Regions from separate parts of the Marinobacter sp. G5_S1_61_S3 genome, predicted to be linked through region 1. Evidence: predicted binding sites of a transcription regulator. Region 1 holds the regulator's gene; the other holds the start of a gene.
What was found. Region 1 encodes FliA, which starts transcription of late flagellar genes. Its sites were predicted from a motif close to CTAAAGTTTNNNNNNNNNNNGCCGNTAA; they were not measured.
Positions count from the first base shown of each region.

Region 2: a site for FliA is predicted at 2,531-2,558, ahead of ACTRWH_RS15300 (flagellin N-terminal helical domain-containing protein). Genes of this name have one in related genera too.

Region 1 covers NZ_JBQKUK010000005.1:49,627-54,788, reverse strand. The annotation lists gene ACTRWH_RS05925 (chemotaxis protein CheA) at 1-1,238, opposite strand, end outside; gene ACTRWH_RS05920 (protein phosphatase CheZ) at 1,256-2,044, opposite strand; gene cheY (chemotaxis response regulator CheY) at 2,066-2,449, opposite strand; gene ACTRWH_RS05910 (RNA polymerase sigma factor FliA) at 2,626-3,357, opposite strand; gene ACTRWH_RS05905 (MinD/ParA family protein) at 3,388-4,200, opposite strand; gene flhF (flagellar biosynthesis protein FlhF) at 4,247-5,162, opposite strand, start outside.
Region 2 covers NZ_JBQKUK010000015.1:31,179-36,340, forward strand. The annotation lists gene fliD (flagellar filament capping protein FliD) at 1-246, opposite strand, end outside; gene ACTRWH_RS15295 (flagellar protein FlaG) at 429-869, opposite strand; gene ACTRWH_RS15300 (flagellin N-terminal helical domain-containing protein) at 941-2,443, opposite strand; gene ACTRWH_RS15305 (flagellin N-terminal helical domain-containing protein) at 2,826-4,337, shown strand; gene ACTRWH_RS15310 (tetratricopeptide repeat protein) at 4,372-5,162, shown strand, end outside.

The sequences.
Region 1 (5,162 bases):
TCGCGAACCACCCGCGGGAAGCGGCCAAATACTTTCTTGATGGGCTGCATCCGCGTTGCCATCACCGCTGACTGAAGATCGGTGGTCACCACGTCCAGGTTGGAGACGGCTTTGTGCATATGCTCGTCTTCACTCTGGGCGCCCAGACGCTGCAACCGGTTACGCACCAACACCAGTTCACCCACCATGTTCATGATGTCGTCCAGGCGCTTGGTATCCACCCGCACCGAAGTTTCAGCCACTGGTGCATTCGCATCCCGTGCCGGCATCGCGGGCGTTACGCCTGCCTTGCCATTATCCGCAGGCGCTTTTTCGGGCTTACCAGTCGGTTGCGCGGGCTTGTCAGCCTTGGCACTGGGAGACGTGGCCGACGGCTGCTTTGCAGCAGGCCCAGGGGCCGGCTTGGCAGTTTCTGCCGTAGGGCTACCACCCTTGCCGTGCAGGTCATCCAGCAACTTTTCGAACTCGTCGTCCGAAATCAGGTCGTCGCCACCCTTGCTGTCACTGGCCTCATCACTGGTAACCTTGTCGCCCGAGGCATCCTGGCTGTCAGGGGCTGTCTTGCCGGTTTCAGGCGGGCCTGAGAACTGTCCCTTGCCATGCAATTGGTCCAGCAGGGCCTCGAATTCATCATCGGAGATGTCGTCTCCGCTCCCTCCGTCACCGCCTGAAAATTCATTGCCGTCGTCACTGGAAACCGGAGCGCTGGTCTTTTCCTCTTCCAGGGCATCCAGCAACCGCTCGAATTCGTCGTCGGTAATATCACCGCCATCGTCTCCAGAACTGGCTTCATTGCTCTCGTTCTGTTCTTCGCGAGCGACCGCTGCGTTTGCTGGCGACGACTCCCCTGCCGGCTGCGCCAATGCGTCCAGAGCGGCAATCAGTTCCTCGGGAGCTGGCGTCGGTTCCTCGTGGTGGCGAACCTGTTCAAACATGGCATTGACGTGATCCAGGGCTTCCAGCACCACGTCCATCAGTTCCGAGTCTACCTTGCGCTTATGGTTGCGCAGTATATCGAAGACGTTCTCCGCGGAATGACAGCAGTTCACCAGGGCATCGAGTTGCAGAAACCCAGCGCCGCCTTTTACGGTGTGAAAGCCTCGGAAGATGGCGTTGAGCAGATCGCTGTCGTCCGGGTTTTGTTCCAGGTCGACCAGTTGCTCCGACAGCTTTTCGAGTATCTCGCCTGCCTCAACAAGGAAGTCCTGCAGGATCTCTTCATCGGCATCAAGCGCCATGCGTTACCCTCTCTTACTCAGAAACCGAGACTGGACAGAAGATCATCAACATCGTCCTGTCCCGATACTACGTCTTCGCGTTCTTCGGCCTTGATCTGTGGACCAACACCCTGTTCCGCCGATATCTTTTCCCGCTCTTCCAGTTCATGCACGGTGCCGGTCATCTGGTCCACATGACTCGCCATCACTACCAGGCTCAACAGATGCTCTTCCACCTCTTTAACCAGAGTGGTGACCTTTTGGATCACCTGCCCAGTGAGGTCCTGGAAATCCTGGGCCAGAAGAATTTCCGACAAGTTGTCGTACATCGCCCCGGCATCGGTATTCAGGGTCACGAAAAACGTGTCGATACGGGCATAGAGCTCACGAAATTCAGCCGGCGCCATCTCGCGGCGACGCAGTTTCTGCCACTGGTCTCTCAGCTCGGCGGCCTCGTCGCGGAGGGCGCTGGCCTTGGGCATAGCCTCCTCAACCAGATCCATGGTCCGATTGGCCGCTTTACCGGTCATCTGAACCACGTACTCAAGGCGATCCGACGCATCGGTCATCTTCGACAGAGCTTCTGACTGTTCGGCGTTACGGGGATCGATCTGGAAATTGCGGATCGCCTCGTGGAGGCTGCGGGTCAAGCGGCCGACTTCCCGATACAGGCTCTGGTCCCTCACCTCGCTCAATTCATTGATCAGCGTCATCGCGCGGCCATAGTCCCCGGCGTTGACCTGTTCAACCAACTCGGCCGCCTGGCTGCGGAGTTTCTCCGTGACCTCCGGGTCGAGCCCCTGTGGGTCTTTTTTTCTATTGCTCATGGGAGCCGTCCGACCTCTGAATTACTGGATGCGTTCGAAGATCTTCTCAATCTTCTCCTTGAGTACGGCTGCCGTGAAGGGCTTGACCACGTAGCCGTTCACACCGGCCTGCGCAGCAGCGACAATCTGGTCGCGCTTCGCCTCGGCGGTCACCATGAGCACAGGCAGGGTTTTCAGGCTGTCATCGGCACGGACTTCCTTGAGCAGATCGAGTCCGGACATCCCTGGCATATTCCAGTCGGTTACCAGAAAATCGTATTTGCCGCTCCTGAGCATAGGCAGTGCTGTATTGCCGTCGTCTGCTTCGTCAGTGTTTGTAAAACCGAGATCGCGAAGCAGGTTCTTAATGATCCGTCGCATTGTGGAGAAGTCATCCACAATCAGGATTTTCATGTTCTTGTCCAATGGGACCTCCAGTTAAAAACGCCCGGAATTCGTTTTTGGCTTCCGGCTCACAGTCTAGCAGGCCGGTAGTTTAACCGCTTATTGTGTGGCCTTTGAGCCGGTTGTAAAGCACCGGTTACCAAAAGGCTACAGTAAAGAATGCCTGGTAACGCTGTTCAATGGGACTGGCGGCCTGTTCAGCTCTGCCAACCAGTAAGACGCCCCCGCAGACGGAGCGCGGCCTGGCTGTGAATCTGGCTGACCCGGCTTTCACTGACACCCAACACAGCACCAATTTCCTTCAGGTTCAATTCTTCCTGATAGTAAAGGCTGAGCACCAGCTTTTCTCGCTCGGGCAGGTCACCAATCGCAGCTGCCAGGCTCTTCCGGAAGTTGTCGGACGCCAAGCCATCCAACGGGTTATCACTGTCCTCTGTTTCTTCTATCGGCAGCTCGCCGGATTCATTGAGCTCATCCAGGCTAAAAAGTCGGCCACTGTTAGCATCGCTCAGGGAGGAATAGTATTCGTCGAGGTCCAGCCCCAGCTCCTCGGCTACTTCCGAGTCTTGAGCTTCCCGACCCAGGCGGTCCTCGACAGCCTTGATGGCTTTGGCAATGCGGCGGGAGTTCCTGTGGACGGATCGGGGTACCCAGTCACCTTTGCGAATTTCATCTACCATGGCTCCGCGAATCCGGATCCCGGCGTATGTCTCAAAGGTAGCCCCCTTGTCGGAACTGTATCGCTGTGCAGCTTCCAACAAGCCAATCATGCCTGCCTGCATAAGGTCATCCAGTTGGACAGATGCCGGCAGCCGCGCCATGAGGTGAAGCGCTATTTTTTTGACCAGCGGGGCCTGCTCCTCAACGAGCTGGGAAGGTCCTCGTGTACCCGTCCGGTTGTAGGTTCCAAGTTCTTTCGCCAATGTCATGTATCCGGCTATTCAGTGACAGGATCAAAATCAGACTTCGACGAGCCGCTCCACAAAGAATTCCAGATGTCCCCGGGGCGATGATGGCAGCGGCCAGCTATCCACTTTCTCCGCGAGGCTCTTGATCGCCAACGATGCTTTTGCCCGCGGATAGGCGTCCAGCACGGCACGCTGGCGCTGTACCGCTTTTTTTACGGCCTCGTCATACGGCACCATACCCACATATTGTAGTGCCACATCAAGAAAGCGCTCGGTAACCCGGGTCAGTTTTTCAAACAGATGGCGACCTTCCTGCTCATTCCTGACCTGATTGGCCAGTATACGGAAGCGGTTGGTGCCGTAATCCCGGTTCATAAGCTTTATAAGGGCGTAGGCATCGGTGATAGAGGTAGGTTCATCACAGACAACCAGTAATAGTTCCTGTGAGGCTCGGAGGAAACTGACCACCGATTCGGAAATACCCGCAGCGGTATCAACGATCAGCACATCGATCTGGTCACCCAGTTCGCTGAACGCGTTGATCAGGCCAGCGTGCTCCAGATTGGAAAGCTGGGTCATGCGTTGGGTACCTGAGGACGCGGGCACGATTTTGATGCCACCGGGGCCGTTGACCAACACATCCCGAAGGTCACATTCCCCGGCGATGACGTCCTGGATATTACGATTGGCGGTAATGCCAAGCAGAACGTCAATGTTGGCAAGGCCCAGGTCGGCATCGAGCAGCACCACCCGCCGTCCCATTTGTGCTAGGGCGATGCCAAGGTTCACTGATACGTTGCTCTTGCCAACGCCCCCTTTCCCGCCGGAAACGGCAATCACCTGTACCGGATGTGGTTTGCTCATACTGACTCTGATCTCTTGCCGCGTTTAACCGCAGGCTGTGTTGTTTTTAAACAGCGACTGCCTGTTGCTGCTGGAGTTTCTTCAGCCTCTCCACGGCCAACCGCACCAGCGGAATGGACTCAGCGTGGTGCAGGTCTTCCGGGATTTTCTGCCCGTCGGTGTAATACGCCACCGGCAATCCCGTTTCCATGACGAATCCCAGCGATTCACCCAGGGTCAGTGCTTCATCGATTTTGGTCATCACACAACCCGTAAGATTTGCCATCTTATAGCAATGCCAAACGGATTTCATGATGCGCGGCTGACTGGTTGCCGAAACCACCAGATGGGTTCGAATCCGATGGTGACTGCGAGCCAGCTCCATAAGCTGCTCCTCGTAGCCCTTGTCGGTGCTGGTCAGGCCAGCGGTATCAATCAACACCAGGTGCCGGTCCGACAGTTCGTCCAGTATGTCGTCCAGGGAATGGGTTTCGTCCACAACCCGAACTGGAACGTTCAGTATGCGCCCGAATACAAATAGTTGCTCATGGGCCGCGACCCGATAGCGATCGGTGGTGACCAGCGCCAGAGAGTCGGCACCGTGGCGCAGCACATAGTGCGCGGCCAGCTTGCCGATGGTCGTCGTCTTGCCGGACCCGGTTGGGCCCACCAGGGCGTAGACACCGCCCTCATCCGCCCATTCAGTACGCGCGGTCTTCACACCGGCGGCCAGCATTTTCAGAGACTGCTTCCAGCCATCCTCAAGCCGGCCTGCGCGGTGGCGCCGGGACAGAGAGTTGGCGAGCTCCAGCCCGAGACCAAACTCCTGCAACCTCTCAGACAGCCTCTGCTGTACTGCGTTCACCGCTGTTTGTTCGGGTTCACCGCCATTCCGGGCACTGACCAGGTCACGAAGGGAACTGATCTCCGCACGCATTTGCGCCAGTTCTCCGGAATAGGCAGCGCTGGCAGCGGTAGGCTCT
Region 2 (5,162 bases), on a different contig from region 1:
GTCTTCGTTGGACGACGTTGCAGAAAAGGCTTTGAGATTATCTGGAGCACTCAATTGCCGCATTGGAAGGCGCAGCTCTGTTACTGCACTGCGAAGCGTGCCATAGGCAGAAATCAGCGCCTGGGTGCGCTCGGTTTTCTGAGCCAAACGATTTTCCGTCGGTGCCCGTTCCGCTTGCACCAACTGATCGACCAACTCGGAGGTCAGAACACCAGACCCGATACCCAACGATGATATATTTGCCATAGTATGTGCCTCCTCAGGAGGGCAATTTCCAATGCTATTCCATATATCGGCCTGAAGCGGCAAAACTTTGCCTTTTCTACCGACCAATTTTGTAACCACATGTAAGCAAAACACCGCCGGCCCCTTTCGGGTGCGGCGGTGCTGAACAACCGTTTTCAACGTCAGGCCAAGAGCGGCAAACTCTAGACCTTCGTGTTGAATAACGTCAGCGGTTCATCCTGCTGCAAGTTTTCTGCCAACCTCAACGCAACTTCATCCGGAATTTGCCGAATAACCTCTTGGGTGGACTGATCGACGACCTTGACGATCGTCTGTCCCCGCTCGTTATCCACTTCAAACTGCAAATCCCTCTGGACCGTCTGAACGAAATCGTTCAGTTGAGACACGGCATCATCCAATTTCTCTTTCTGTGCCTCACTGCGCCTTTCGAGCCTCTCAGCTTTCGAAAGTTCCTGAGCCCCGGACAACAACTCCGAACGCTCAGCAAGACCAGGTGATGAAGGTGCAGTCAGGGCGGAGGCATTCCTGCCTTCGGCCTGAGATGACGAAATTGCCCGAGCCGGAGCTTGCTCGCTGGAACGAATCAGCTTCAAATCCGGGCCATTCAGGTTAACGCCATTCATAGCTCACCTCGCTATCCTCATACAGCAGTAAACCGGGGCCCAAAGACCCCGGCCTTGCCGTTATGCCCCTGTTACTGCAGGAGGGACAGAACCTGCTGCGGGCGGGCATTCGCCTGCGCCAGTACAGAGATACCAGCCTGCTGGAGAACCTGCGCCTTGGACAGCTTAGCAGTTTCAGATGCGAAGTCTGCATCCAGAATCCGGCTGTTAGCGGCCGACAGGTTTTCGGCAGTTGTGCTCAGGTTGGCGATTGTGGATTCAAACCGGTTCTGGGCAGCACCCAGGTCGGCGCGGATACCACTGATCTGCTCAAGAGCCGCATCTGCAATCTCGATTGCGCTGTTAGCGCCTGCAACAGTACCGATGTCGATAGAAGACACTGACTGGAGGTTAGAACCAACCACGGTGTCTGCTGCAACGTTCAGAATGCTACCAGCGGTCTCGGCAACCGAGGAACTGACCGAGAACGCACCGGATGAAGCGAACTCAACAGAACCAGAAGCAATCGTGCTGTCAGTGCTGCCAGCGGTCAAAGTAACCGCACTTGGATCACCACTGCCCTGCAGCGTGGCGGTACCGGTAGCGTTACCTGAGTTGGCAAAGTCCTGCAGACGGATGTCTTTACCATCAGCCTGGGTCAGTGTGATTTCGCCACCGTTTGCTTCAGCCGTAACACCAGTGGTGCCTGAGGTATCGTTGATCGCTTTGGCCAGCGCACCCAGGTCAGTGGTAGTTACCGCTGCGGAGATGGTCGCTGTGTCGCCACCACTACCAAGCGTGAAGGAAACCGTACCATCGTCAGACAGACCAGCGAGGGTTGCCGTGGTCGATGCAGTAGCCGTTACACCAGTCGTGCCGGTTTCAGCGTTAACAGCAGCCGCAATCGCTTCTGCAGTATCGCCCTGGGTAATACCAATGACCTCAGAGCCTTCAGTTCCAGAAACGGTGATGTTCTGTGTAGCAATGGTGTTGTTGGCAACCGTTGCCACATCAGCCGCAGCTACCGCAACAGAACCTGTGCCCTGGCTGACAGTGGTATCACTTTCACCGGATACGGTGTTGTTACCAAGGTCGGCACCACGAGCACCGGTCACGGATACTGAGATGGTCTGGTTAGCGTTGGCACCAACCTGGAATGACTGAGCAGTGAAGCTGCCATCCAGAAGGTTGAGACCGTTAAACTGGGTAGTACCGGCAATACGGTCAAGCTCTTGCTTCAGCTGGTTTACTTCGCCCTGAAGTGCAGAGCGGTCAGAAGAAGAGTTGGTAGAGTTGGCCGACTGAACAGACAGCTCACGGATACGCTGCAGGATGTTGGTGGTTTCTTCCAGAGCACCTTCAGCAGTCTGAGCCAGAGAAATACCGTCGTTGGCGTTACGCTGCGCAACGTTCAGACCAGAGATCTGGGACTGAAAACGGGTCGAAATTGCAAGGCCAGCAGCATCGTCCTTGGCGGAGTTGATACGCAGACCGGAAGACAGACGCTCCAGAGCTTGGTTAGAAAGCTCCTGGGATTTGTTCAGCTGATTCTGAGCTGACAGTGACGCAACGTTAGTGTTAATACCGAGAGCCATATTGCTTCTCCTTCGACATATGTCGTTATTTCATGGAAAAGGAATGGCGCCCATTTTCAGTTTGGGAGCGCCTCCCTGTTATTGCGCTTAACGGCGCCCCCGTCCGTACCTTTAGAAAAAACTGACGGTATTTTGTAAGGGAATGTAAAAGCGGCAATAGTCTTCCTTACACCGTTATATGTTGACGATTGGACTCATGCCCTAAACACTAAAACTGACCAACAAAACCACTAACAATCAACATCTTAAAAACAAAACTCCGAAACTGGCACAACCTTCGCTTACCTCCCTGCAAAACGGCAATTAAATGAACTTCCGCCGGCAAGGCGTCCATTTTGATCGGGCACCGGGTTACCGGCATCTCTGAGCAGGGAGAAATGTTATGCCTCAGATCATCAACACCAATATCGCGTCGCTGAATGCTCAGCGAAACCTGAACACTTCACAGGAAGACTCCAACGTTGCCCTGCAGCGGCTGTCATCCGGCCTGCGCATCAACTCCGCCAAGGACGACGCCGCCGGGCTTGCCATCTCTGAGCGATTCACATCGCAGATCAAAGGCCTCAACCAGGCCATTCGAAACGCCAACGACGGTATTTCTCTGGCTCAGACTGCTGAAGGCGCGCTGGGCGAATCCGGGAACATCCTGCAGCGCATTCGGGAACTGGCGGTACAATCCGCCAACGCAACGAACTCCGCATCTGACAGGAAGGCCCTGCAGTCCGAAGTAAACCAGCTAAAAGGCGAGCTGGAGCGCATTGCCACCACCACCGAGTTCAACGGGCTGAAACTCCTGGACGGCACCTTCCAGGCCCAGAAATTCCAGGCTGGCGCCAATGAAAACCAGAGCATCGCCGTTTCCATCGAAGGCGCCCGAACCGCCGACCTGGCCAACAACACGCTCGACGCGGCCAACGCAACCCTGAACCAGGGCACCGGTTCAACAACGGCAGCGAATGCGACGTTACCCGCACAAAACACGATCGCCACGCAGAATCTCACCATTTCCAGCTCGCTGGACAGCCAGGTGGTGCCCATTACAGCAGGTGACACGGCAGAAGACATCGCCGCAGCCATCAACGACATTGGTGCCACGACGGGTGTGAACGCGACGGCAAGAACATCGGCGACCCTGAGCAACACCGCTACCACGCCAATCGCCGTGCCTCAAACCGTGTCGCTCACCCTTTCCAATGGGAGCAGCTCAGCGACCATTTCCGCGCAGATCACCGATGCAAACGACCTCTCAGCGATTGCACGTGAGGTGAACGCCGCGTCTGGCAAGACCGGCATTACCGCGGAAGTTGCTAACGACGGCAGTATCACGCTGATTCAGGAACAGGGTAAAGACATCACTATCGAAGACTTTACCGCTGCCGGCTCTCAACAGTTGGCGGTACAGGGTAGCGGCGACCCCAGCGCCATCGAACTGACAAGTGGTGGAGCTAATGCCACACGGGTTGCCGGCGAATTGACGCTGGACTCGTCCGTTAGCTTCGCCGCGACATCTGACGCCACCCTGGCCGCAGGCAGCGTCCTGAACAGTGCACAGAATACTGCCGCCGGCTCTACGCCAGAAGAAGTGGCAGGTATCGATATAAGCACCGTTGACGGCGCCACCAGCGCACTCGCAGTTGTGGACGCGGCATTGGAAACCATCAGCGGCATTCGTGCCGACCTGGGCGCTGCGCAGAATCGACTCGAGTCGACCATTGCCAACCTGAGCACGACCTCTGAGAACCTGTCTGCCGCGCGTTCACGAATTCGTGATGCAGACTTTGCCGCCGAATCCGCCGAACTCGCCCGCACCCAGGTGCTGCAGCAGGCCGGCTTGTCGGTATTGGCCCAGGCCAACGCAAGGCCACAGCAGGTTCTGCAGTTGCTGCAGGGTTAATCGGGTTTCGTCACAGAGTCAAAGGGGTAGCCCCATGCAAGCACAGCACAACATCCATGCCACAGACGCACAAAAAGCCCACATTGCGCGGCTACTGCTGCAGGCAAACCTGGCTTATGCCGAGTCAAACAGCCCGACATCGCTGGTTCAGCGTCTCAAGGCGCGGCAGGAATGCCGTAACTACCTGAATGAGGTTCTGGCACAGGAACCCGGTAACGCAGGCGCACTGGGCTTGATGGGGCGTGTGGAAATGGACGAAGGGGCACTTGATAAGGCACACACCCTGTTCACGGACAGCCTCAGCCAGGACCCGGCGCAACCGCAGCAGTTCACCAACCTGGGTTACTGGGCAATCAAGTCCGAGCGCCCGGCCCTGGCGGAGCAGTATTTCATCCAGGCTCTGGAAATGGACCGGCAATCCGCCGCCGCTTTCGGTGGAGTCGCCCATGCCAAGCGTCTGCAGGGCCAGTTCGATGTGGCCTACCTGCATTACCGAAAACTGCTGGAGATGGGACTGGAATGGCCCTCTATTTATAGCGGCATGCTGGCCTGTGCCGAGCATCTGGATGTGAACAGGGCTGACACCAAACTGGCCCGTGACGCTATCCTTCTGCTGCGACATGACGGCCTGCCCCACCAGGAAATCGGCCGTTTCGTAGGCGCCATCATCCGCCAGCAATACGATCTGGAGAACCCGAATGCCCAAGTGGCTCTGGACGCCGCCAGCGAAGACGAACTGCTGATCCTGGCACTGGAAAAAACCCTGATGCCAGACCCAGCCGTGGAAGAGCTGGTCACCCTGCTGCGCCGGGCGATCATTGCGGA